2 regions of the Frankia sp. CgMI4 genome follow, and region 2 is predicted to be linked to the other one. Evidence: riboswitches for the same ligand, from Rfam matches in the RefSeq annotation. Region 2 holds a riboswitch; the other holds the start of a gene.

Region 1 (4,061 bases), on a different contig from region 2:
GCGGTCAGGGCGGTCGGGCCGCCAAGGCCGGTTCCCACCGCAAGGGGGCCTCCACGGGCAGCGGCGGTCACGGCCGCAAGGCGCTGGAGGGCCGTGGGGCCACTCCGCCCGCGCAGCTGCGCCCCGGCCATCCCGCCCAGCGTCGTGCGGCGGCGGCTGCGGCGGCCCGTTCCGCCTCGGCCGGAGCCGAGCGGGGTCGAGCGGCCGCCGGCCGGCGCGGGGATGGTGGCCGCGCCGTCGCAGCTGCGGCCACCACCGGGCCGAGCGCCGTGGGGGGTTCCGCGGGGGCCGGGCGCCCACGGCGGACCGAGGGCGACGAGCTGGTGGTCGGGCGCAACGCGGTGGTCGAGGCGCTGCGGGCCGGGGTACCGTCGTCGACCCTTTTCATCGCCGGCGGGCTGGACTTCGACGAGCGGCTCGCCGACGCCCGCCGGCTCGCCGGGCGGGCCGGGATCGCCGTGGCCGACGTCGGCCGCACGGATCTCGACCGGATGTGTGGCACCGCTCCGCATCAGGGTCTCGCCCTCGTGGTACCGCCGTTCCGGTATGCCCATCCGGATGATCTCCTCGCCCGCGCGCGCTCGTCCCCTCCGGGTCTGCTGGTGGCGTTGGACGGGGTCACCGATCCTCGCAACCTCGGGGCCGTGGTGCGCTCGGCCGCCGCCTTCGGTGCCCACGGCGTCGTCGTTCCGGAGCGTAGGGCCGCCGGCGTGACCGCCGCGGCCTGGAAGACCTCGGCGGGGGCTGCCGCCCGGCTGCCGGTGGCGCGCGCCACCAACCTCGCCCGCACGCTCGTCTCCTACGCGGCGGGCGGCCAGTTCGTTGTCGGTCTGGCCGCGGACAGTGAAGTGAGCATCGACGAGCTCACGATGGCGACCYACCCCCTCGTCCTGGTGATCGGTTCCGAGGGACGCGGGTTGTCCAGGCTGGTCGAGCAGCGCTGCGACGTGAGGGTCCGGATCCCCATGGCGGGTGCGGTGGAGTCCCTCAACGCGGGGMTGGCCGCCGGGATCACGCTGGCCGAGATCGCCCGCCGCCGTCGGATCGGCTGAGCCGGCCGATCGGTGGGTCCGCCGGGTCTCCGCCGGGCGGGGCCGCGGAAGTTGAGCTGGCCGACGTCGCCGTGACCGGGAAACCGTGACCGGGAAACGTAGCGCGCAGCCCCGTGTCCCGGACGGGACACGGGGCTGCTGACCGCGCGCCGATCAGTACCGGCCGGGCGCGGACGGTGAAGGCTGGCGCGGGAAGTCGGGCAGCTCAGATCTTGTGACCCCAGCACGGCTTCGAGGCGTACCAGGGGCTCGTCCCCTGCTGGGCGTACAGGATGCGGGCGCGCTGCCACTGCTCGGCGACGCTGGCGTGCTGCGGCAGACCCTTGCCGCCGACCCCGTGCCAGGTGCTGGGCAGAAACTGGAACAACCCGCCGGCGCCGATGGAGTTGACCGCGCGGGGGTTCCCCCCGGACTCACAAGGGATCACCTTGGAGAGGAAGTGGTCGGCGTTCGTCGACGCGCTGGCCGGTTGGGACAGCGCGAGGCCACCGCCGATCGAGGCCGCGAGAGTGGTGGCGGCGATCAAGGCCCGGGAACCGAGCCTGATGCGGTTGAGACCACGAGCGAGCGAACGAGCGTTGGACATTGAGTTGCCCTTCCCCACGCKTGCGAGGTGAGCTGTCGGGTTCGGGCTGGGAATGCCCGGCCGCGCATCGCGGCTTCACCCCGAGGACGTCTTTTATCGGCGCCCGGAATTGGTTCCCCCGCTCCTGCCAAAGGTTTGATTCTCGTCGAGCGGGGGCAGGATTCGGCGTGCCGCCCGACGCATGCCATCAGGTGACGGCACGGCAACGAACATAGCTGAGAGTGACCCGGGAAAAACAAGAGTACGTGAGGATGCACACAGTGCACCCCACTTACTTGTCCCGATCTTTTTAATGGTGTTTCGCGCCCGCGTGCGCGCCCGATCCTAGAGGTTGTTCAGTGGGCTGAAAATCCCCAGTTCGTGGCTGGGTCGTCACGCTGACGGTAAACAATAKGCGATGCGTGGGGAATCTGTTCCGCCGCGTGGCGATCGAGCCTCCACTACCCGCTGCCGGCAGTCTCTAACCAGGTTCCGAAAAAATCTGTGTCGACGTTCCGGCGGACCCGCACCTATCGCCTGCTTTCCGGACTATACGGCACGAGGGAACCATGTCATATGTCGGATCTAACAGTCCGTGTCGGACACCCGGTCCCGGCGCTGCGCCGTCGGCACGTCGGCACGTGGGCACGTCGGCATGCCGACGTGCCGCCCGCGGGGCGGGTGCGTTCGGGTTGGTCAGCGGTTGTAGGACCAGGCCMAGCCGGTACCCCGGTACTGCTCCACCGGGATCGGTGTGGTTCCGGCCCGCATCCGATCCGTGTAGAGCTGACCGTGCAGGTGATCGATCTCGTGAGCGACGAGCCGCGCCAGCCCCTGCCGATAGACGGTGATGTGCCGGTTGCCATCGATATCGGTGTGTTCGACGTGCAGCTCCAGCGGCCGGGGGACGAGGCCACGGACGTCGAAGAAGCTCAGGCAGCCCTCGTACTGCTCGTCGGTCTCTCGGGAGGTCTCGATGACGCTGGGGTTGAGCAGCGTGAGCGTGTCGCCGCCCGCGGTACGCACGATCGCCGCGGCGCGGTTGATGCCGACCTGCGGCGCGGCGATGCCCAGGCCCTTGCCGAAGGTGTGCAGGGCGGACACCCGTTCGAGGGCGGAGGACAGTTCGGCGACGACCCGGCGCGCGTCTTCGGCCTCGTTGGGCAGAGCGAACGGGCGGGCCGGCTGCCGCAGGATCGCCTCACCCTCCTGCACGATGCCGACGGCCGCCATCTGATCGCTGGGACGTGTTCCGGTCTCCGTGGCCGGATCACGTTCCGGCACGGTGGCCCGGAAGTTCCATTCCAGRCGGTAGCGGGCGTGCAGCGGCGGCTCGGTGGTCGACCAGGTGAAGATCCGCCGGTCGCCGGAGTCGGTGCGGGCGACTGCGGTCCGCAACGGGAAGGCATCGGCGGTCATCGACGTCTCCATGCCCCAGACCACGGGATCCAGCTCGGCCGGAAAGTCCAGCCGCACCGAGAGGAAACTCGTCGGTACCCGCACGGCACGCTGGAACCACGGCCCCCACTTCTCCCTGCTTACCTGGTAGCTGTAGTTGATCCACGCCGATTCGCCGGGATAGAGCGGAAATCGTCCTCGGCTGTTCTCGAAGAGCAGCCAGACCTCCTTGAGCGCGTCCCAGTCGGTCTTGACCTGCCAGGCCATCTGCTCGCCGCCACAGTGCGCGCTGAGCTGGAGGTCCTCCCAGCGCAGCGGATCGGATCGGTACAACCGCGCGGAGCGTTCCGGATCTCCCGGGAACCGGTCGACCGATATCCGCATCAGATACCGGGTTACCGGTTCGCTGCCGGCGTTGAGAAGACGTCTTCGCTGGTGGGCGACGTACATGCTGTCGTCGTAGCGGAGTTCGGCCCGGTCCTCCTCGACGACCAGGCCCCCCGGTCCGGGGGGGAGCCGGCCCGGGCTCTCGGCGACGACGGGGCCGGGGGCCGGGGCCGGGTCGACGGAGGGGGTCGCGACGTGGGCTACCGGCGTCGGGCCGGATCCGGCCGGAACCGTTGGCGGCCCGGGCGGCTCGCGCACGTCCCGTGCCGCCTCCCACGGCCGTGCGGCCAGGTGGAAATAACTGCCCGGGATGCGCAGCGCGTCGGTGATGCGTTCGATCAGGGAGAGCCGGGCGATGTGGTCCTCGCCCTGCATGATCCGGCTGACCCTGCTCTGGCTGAGCCCTTCCACCGGAGATGCGATGCGATTCTGGCTGGCACCGTCGTACTTCTTCATCAGCCGGAACACCGTGCGGAAGTCCCGCGTCGCGCACGCCGCCCGGAAGTCCTCCCGGGCCAGCAGCCTGGGCGATACCCGGTAAGGTCCAGATTCGTACGACATCGAAACGGCCTTCCATGTCGGTACGGTCGGTGAAGGCCGGAGTGAAATCGGGCGATCAGTCCTCCGTCAGTCGACACATCAGGATAACGACGCCATGT
Region 2 (5,154 bases):
CCGCGCCAGCGCGGATGGCGAAGAGATCGGCGTGGCCGTCCCGGGTCTCGGCCAGCGGCCGGGCGCGCCGGACGGCCTCCGCGAACGCTCCGGCCAGCAAGTCGAGGGCCGTCGGCGTGAGCCAACCCGGGACCACAGGCGGAAAGGCCCAGTCGAGCGAGGCCAGGACGCCCGGGTGGGATCGGCCGGAACCGGCCGGACGGCGCGCGTGGCCGACCGTGGCACGGCGGGCCTGGTCGAGCGCATCGGCCATGTCGGCGAGGCAGTCCCGGTAGCCGCGCGGGCGCATCATTCGCAGGCACGCCATCCACGGCCAGCCCTCCTGCGCTCGGTGTCCGCGCAGGTCGTGCAGCGCCCGCCGGGGCCGGCGGCGCAACAACCGGGGGAGGTAGGCGGGACAGCCGTAGGCGACCTCGTCACCACCGAACCCGGTGAGGTGCACCCGCGGCCCGTACAGCGCGACCCGGTCAAGACCCGCGCGCAGCTTCGCCCGGTCGCCGATGCCGACGAACGGCCGGTCGAGCGGTTCGTCGGCGTCGGCGATGCCGTCGTAAACGAGGGGAAGCCCGGCGGCGGGCAGGATCTCGCGCGTGACGCCAGGGAGCGTGGCCGCGGCCCGCGCGGCGTCGTCGTCACCGGGATCGGGGGCGATCCCGGTGAGCGCGACCACGTCGGCGGGGCCGCGCGCGGCCAGGCAGCACACCGAGGTGGAGCTCAGTCCGCCCGACAGATCACAGCTCACTGTCCCGCCGCCGGCGACCCGCGCCGCCACGGCCTCGGCGAGAGCCGCCCGCAGGGTCGGCGCCCCCTCCGTGCGGGACCGCACCGGTGCCGGTCGACGCCACCACCGCAGGACGGTGGCCTTCTCGTCAGGGCCGACGAGAAGGTAGTGATCCGGGGGCAGCGCGTCGATCGACTCCCAGAGCACCAGGTCATCGAGCGGATGGGGCGGTGACGGGTCGAGCAGCGACAAAGCCAGCGCCGTCCGGTTCAGCGGGGCGCCCGTGAGCCGGGCAAGCACGTCGGCGCGGTCGGCGGCGACCAGGTGGCTGCCCAACCGGGCGGTGAAGACCCGCCGGGTTCCCGTCGGGCTGCCCTGGACGCGACGGTGGCTGTCGATTTCGGCGATCACGTGGTAGTCGCCGGCCACGGCGCGCGCGAGGTCGAGAGCGTGCACGTCACGGGCCGAGAGAAGCAGCCGCAGGAGCTGTCGCGCGTTGGTCGCGGCACACCCGATCAGGGCCAGCCGCGAGCGCCCGGCGACGGCACTGACCATGGCATCGTCCGGCCAGTTGCCGACGATCCACGGCCGCCCGGAGGCATACCGCAGCATGCGACGAGCCCCCGGCGGACGCACGACGGGATCACGGTCGGCCAGCACCAGAAACCAGCAGGACGGAATCGGGACCACCGCCACCCCGGCCGCCGTCACGCAAAACGCCGCCAGGAGTAGTCACGCCCCCAGCCCCAGCGGCCGTTCGTCACTGCGGCGAAGCTGCCGGCATCTTCCAGTCGCGGGGGGAGGTAGATAGCCTTCATCGTCTTCTCCTCAGCGGTTTCCGCGCGCCCTCGCCCCGGTGGCGTGCGCCCCGGTGGTGATACACGGCGGCGCCGCGCGCGTGGCCCGGGCGCCGGCCGGCTGGTCCAGCCCGTATGGTTGAAATTCCCCCGCCGGGTTCACTGGCGGTTCAGCTGACTTCCGGCGCACGACTCGGCCGGCACGGCCGTGGCATCAGGTGACCCACGAGTCCGGATTCAGTACATGCTGATGGGCACGCCGCAGTTCGACACCGGGCTCGATCCCGAGTTCGGTCACCAGCCGCCGGTAGACCGTCTGGTACTCGGCCAGTGCCTCGGCCCGCCGGCCGGTGTGTTCCAACGCAAGGATCAGCTGGGCCCAGAGACGTTCCCGGGTCGGATGTTCGACCGTGAGCGCCCGCAGGGTCGGCAGCACCCGGTCGTACTCGCCGAGGGCCAGGCGGGCGTCGATCAGGTCCTCGCACACCGCCCAGCGAGCCTCCTCCAGCCGGAGGACCTCCGCGCCCGCGATCTCCGCCGGGAGCTCGTCGAAGGCGTCCCCCCGCCACAGCGCGAGGGCGCCTTCGAAAAACCCGGCGGCGCGTTCCGGCGAGCCGGCGCGCACGGCGGCGCGGCCCTGCTCGGCGGCCGATTCGAACCGCTTAGCGTCGATCTCACCGGACGCGACGACCAGGCGGTACTCCCCCGGCCGGCTCTCGATGCGCCCGGGGCCGTTCCCCCCGGCTCCGGACGTGTCCAGGGGCGGCCGGAGGGTGTGCCGCAGCTCCGAGAGATAAGTCTTGATGTTGCCCCCGGCGGAGCGCGGCGGGGCATCCTGCCAGAGCGCGAGCCGCATCCCGTCCACACTCACCCACTGGCCGGCGTGCAGCAGCAGGGTCAGCAGCAGTATGCGCTTCTTGCGCTGGTCGATGCGGACCTGCTCGCCCGAGGATCGCCGCACCTCCAGCGGCCCCAGGACCGCGAACAGGAGACCGGCCCCGGTCACGGAGGATGCGTTCGGACTCGCCTCAGGTAGGTAGTCGTCGAGCATCGTGGCTCTCATCGATCGGGCCCCCGTTTCGGTTTTCCCGTGCGGGCCGGCTGGTCCCGTGCGGGCCGGCTGGTCCCGCCCGGGCCGATGCCGTCTCCCGACCCGGTGCTCCCGGCCGGGTGCTGGCCCGGTGGCTGAATACCCCCACCTCACCCCGGGTAGTCATCCGGTGCGTGCGGATATCGAGCAGCGCCCTCGGGCGGGTCGGGAACACCGGCCGGCGGCAGCGGAGCCCGGTCGGCGGGCCTCGATCAGAGTCAGATCCCGAGCTTCGCCCGCGTCTGCGGTCCGACGATCCCGTCAACCACCAGACCGTGCTTCAGCTGGAAGTCCTTGACCATGTGGTTGGTCTGGTACCCGAACTTCCCATCCACGCTGATCGGGTAGCCAAGGCTGGCGAGCCTCTTCTGGATCTGGTGGACGTCGAGGCGGAACCCGAGGCCGACGGCCAGCGACGGGTAGCGGGCCGCGGGTGCCACCACGGCCGCACGCACCGGGGCAGCCAGCGAGGAGTAGGAGATGTTCGTGAACCGCACGCCGCGCGAGACGGCCGCCGCCGCCGCCTGTCCCCGGGCCAGGTAGCGGTAGTGCAGGCCGTTGGTGTAGGCGCTCCAGGCGGTGATGCCCTGGCCTTCACAGACCTTCTTCGCCGCCCAGGCGTTGACGGCCGGGTCGTAGAGGTTGCGGTTACCCACCCAGCCGGCGTGGGCCCGCATGTTGATCTGCCACAGGCCGCGCGAGTCCTCGCCGTAGGTGGCGTGGGCGTAGGGGTTGCCGCCGGACTCCGCAAGAGCCACCGCGACCCAGGTGGCCAGCGGAACGCCGCGGCAGCCGGGCAGTCCCGCGTTCGCGGCCGCGCTGGCGATCGTCACATCGGGGACCGTGGTGGCGGCCCTGGCCGGGCTCGCGGTGGCGAACATGCCGGCGCCGGCGCCGATCACACCGACGGCGGCGACAACGGCGCCCCGGGTCCGGGTGGAACGTTTCCGATGCTTTCCCTTGGCCATTTCTTTGACATCTCATTTCGGTGTCGTCGAACACAGACGGGTGATCGAGGGGAGGGATGCCGCTCGAAGGAGGGCGAGCGGAGACGACCGCGCTGGAGAAGGGCAGCACCCAGTGCCGGTCTGCCGGTGCGCCGAGAGGCCGTCCGGGGACGACCGGGGACGACCGATCGACGCGCCCTGGGGATCCCGGGGTCGATGGYCTGAACAGCACGGCAGGCGGCCGTGGTCATTCCGTTCCAGGCCTGGCGGGCCCGGTGGACGGCAGGGGTCAGCCGACCACAGACGACGAGGCCGGGTGGCTTTCAGCCGAGCTGGTGGTATGGCGCGTCAGCGCGATCGGCCGGTACGGGCACCGACCGGATGGCACGTTCTCGCGAAGACGTCAGGGCGAGAACGGCGCCCCGTATGGCGGGGACGCACCGCGGGTCGCGCCGAACGGCGTCACGGTCCAGAAGACCGGAGCCGAGCGTTCCTGAAACACAGGCAACGTCGAGTCCTTCCCGTACGCCTGCGAGGTTAGCRGTCGGGTTCGGGCCGGGAAGCCCGGCCYTTTCCGCGGCGTGCGCGTAACGGCTTAACCCCAAGGGTGGCCCGCAACGAGCCACCCGGAGGAACGTGGTTCCCCCGCTTCTGCCCAAGATCTCTCGGAGGGAGCTGCGGACCGTGGACAGAACTCGGCGTCGGCCCGGAGCTGTTGATACCCCGCAACCGTAGCGAACTACAGACCGTAGTGACAAGTACGAGTTGTGCCGAATCTGGGCGCATGTTGGTCACGATGCGTGCATAACGCTGCGATGCCGCAACTCTCGGACATCAATAGCAGCTACCGGTAGCGACGCAGATCACCCGTCACGACCGGATCTTGGCGATATGGCCGGTCTGTCGAGACGGGGACCGGTGGCCACGAGGTCCGGTAGTCACCGGGACCGCCCGGCCGTCCGGCAACCCAACCCCGGCAACCACGGCAAGCGGGAAGCCTGGCCCGGGGGTCGGGTGGCGTGCGGACGGGTACGCAAACGCGAACGGCGCAGGCTTCGAGCCTGCGGCTCGAAGCCTGCGCCGTTGAAAAACGGACGATGCGGTACGGGACGGACGACTGACCCGCGGATTCGCGTGATTCGCGCCGGCACCCGCCGAGGAAACACCTGCTGAGCGGTTGGGCCTCCCGCGAAGGCACACCCCGATCGGACCGGCACGCGGGCGCGCCCGGCACCGGGCGAGATCAGTCGACCGACCGGTCCCGCTGCCGTTGCCGTGGGGCCAGCCGCGAGACACGGAGATTCTCGAGGAACAGCAGGATGTGCGCGCCGACCGCACGCCGGCCGGGGCCGGCGAGCACGCCATGCCCCCCGGGCAGCGACGCCAGCCGGGCCCGGCGCGCGGTCCGCGTCATCATGCGCGCCAGCGCAAGCGGGCTGACCTCGTCGCGCTCGGCATGGAGCAACAGGATCGGCAGGTCGGGAAGCGACCGTGGGATCGGTTGTCCCGGATCCTCGCCCGCGATCTTCCGGTACACCAGCGGCAGGTCGAGCAACACGAGGGCATCCGGCCGGACCGCTGGCGAACCGGCGCCGACCA

Evidence for each region. A riboswitch is a leader RNA that binds a small molecule or an ion and turns the genes downstream of it on or off. The one in region 2 is predicted to bind cyclic di-AMP.
Region 1: another riboswitch for cyclic di-AMP. It lies ahead of Manayef4_RS00180 (transglycosylase family protein); the one in region 2 lies ahead of Manayef4_RS02985 (peptidoglycan-binding protein).

The regions. Positions count from the first base shown of each region.
Region 1 is NZ_MAQZ01000002.1:35,570-39,630, reverse strand. It holds gene rlmB (23S rRNA (guanosine(2251)-2'-O)-methyltransferase RlmB) at 1-1,052, shown strand, start outside; gene Manayef4_RS00180 (transglycosylase family protein) at 1,258-1,638, opposite strand; cyclic di-AMP (ydaO/yuaA leader) riboswitch at 1,641-1,816, opposite strand; gene Manayef4_RS00175 (peptide deformylase) at 2,314-3,963, opposite strand.
Region 2 is NZ_MAQZ01000036.1:9,884-15,037, reverse strand. It holds gene Manayef4_RS02995 (asparagine synthase-related protein) at 1-1,417, opposite strand, end outside; gene Manayef4_RS25625 (lasso RiPP family leader peptide-containing protein) at 1,429-1,539, opposite strand; gene Manayef4_RS02990 (AfsR/SARP family transcriptional regulator) at 1,733-2,569, opposite strand; gene Manayef4_RS02985 (peptidoglycan-binding protein) at 2,827-3,576, opposite strand; cyclic di-AMP (ydaO/yuaA leader) riboswitch at 4,068-4,266, opposite strand; gene Manayef4_RS02975 (alpha/beta hydrolase) at 4,799-5,154, opposite strand, start outside.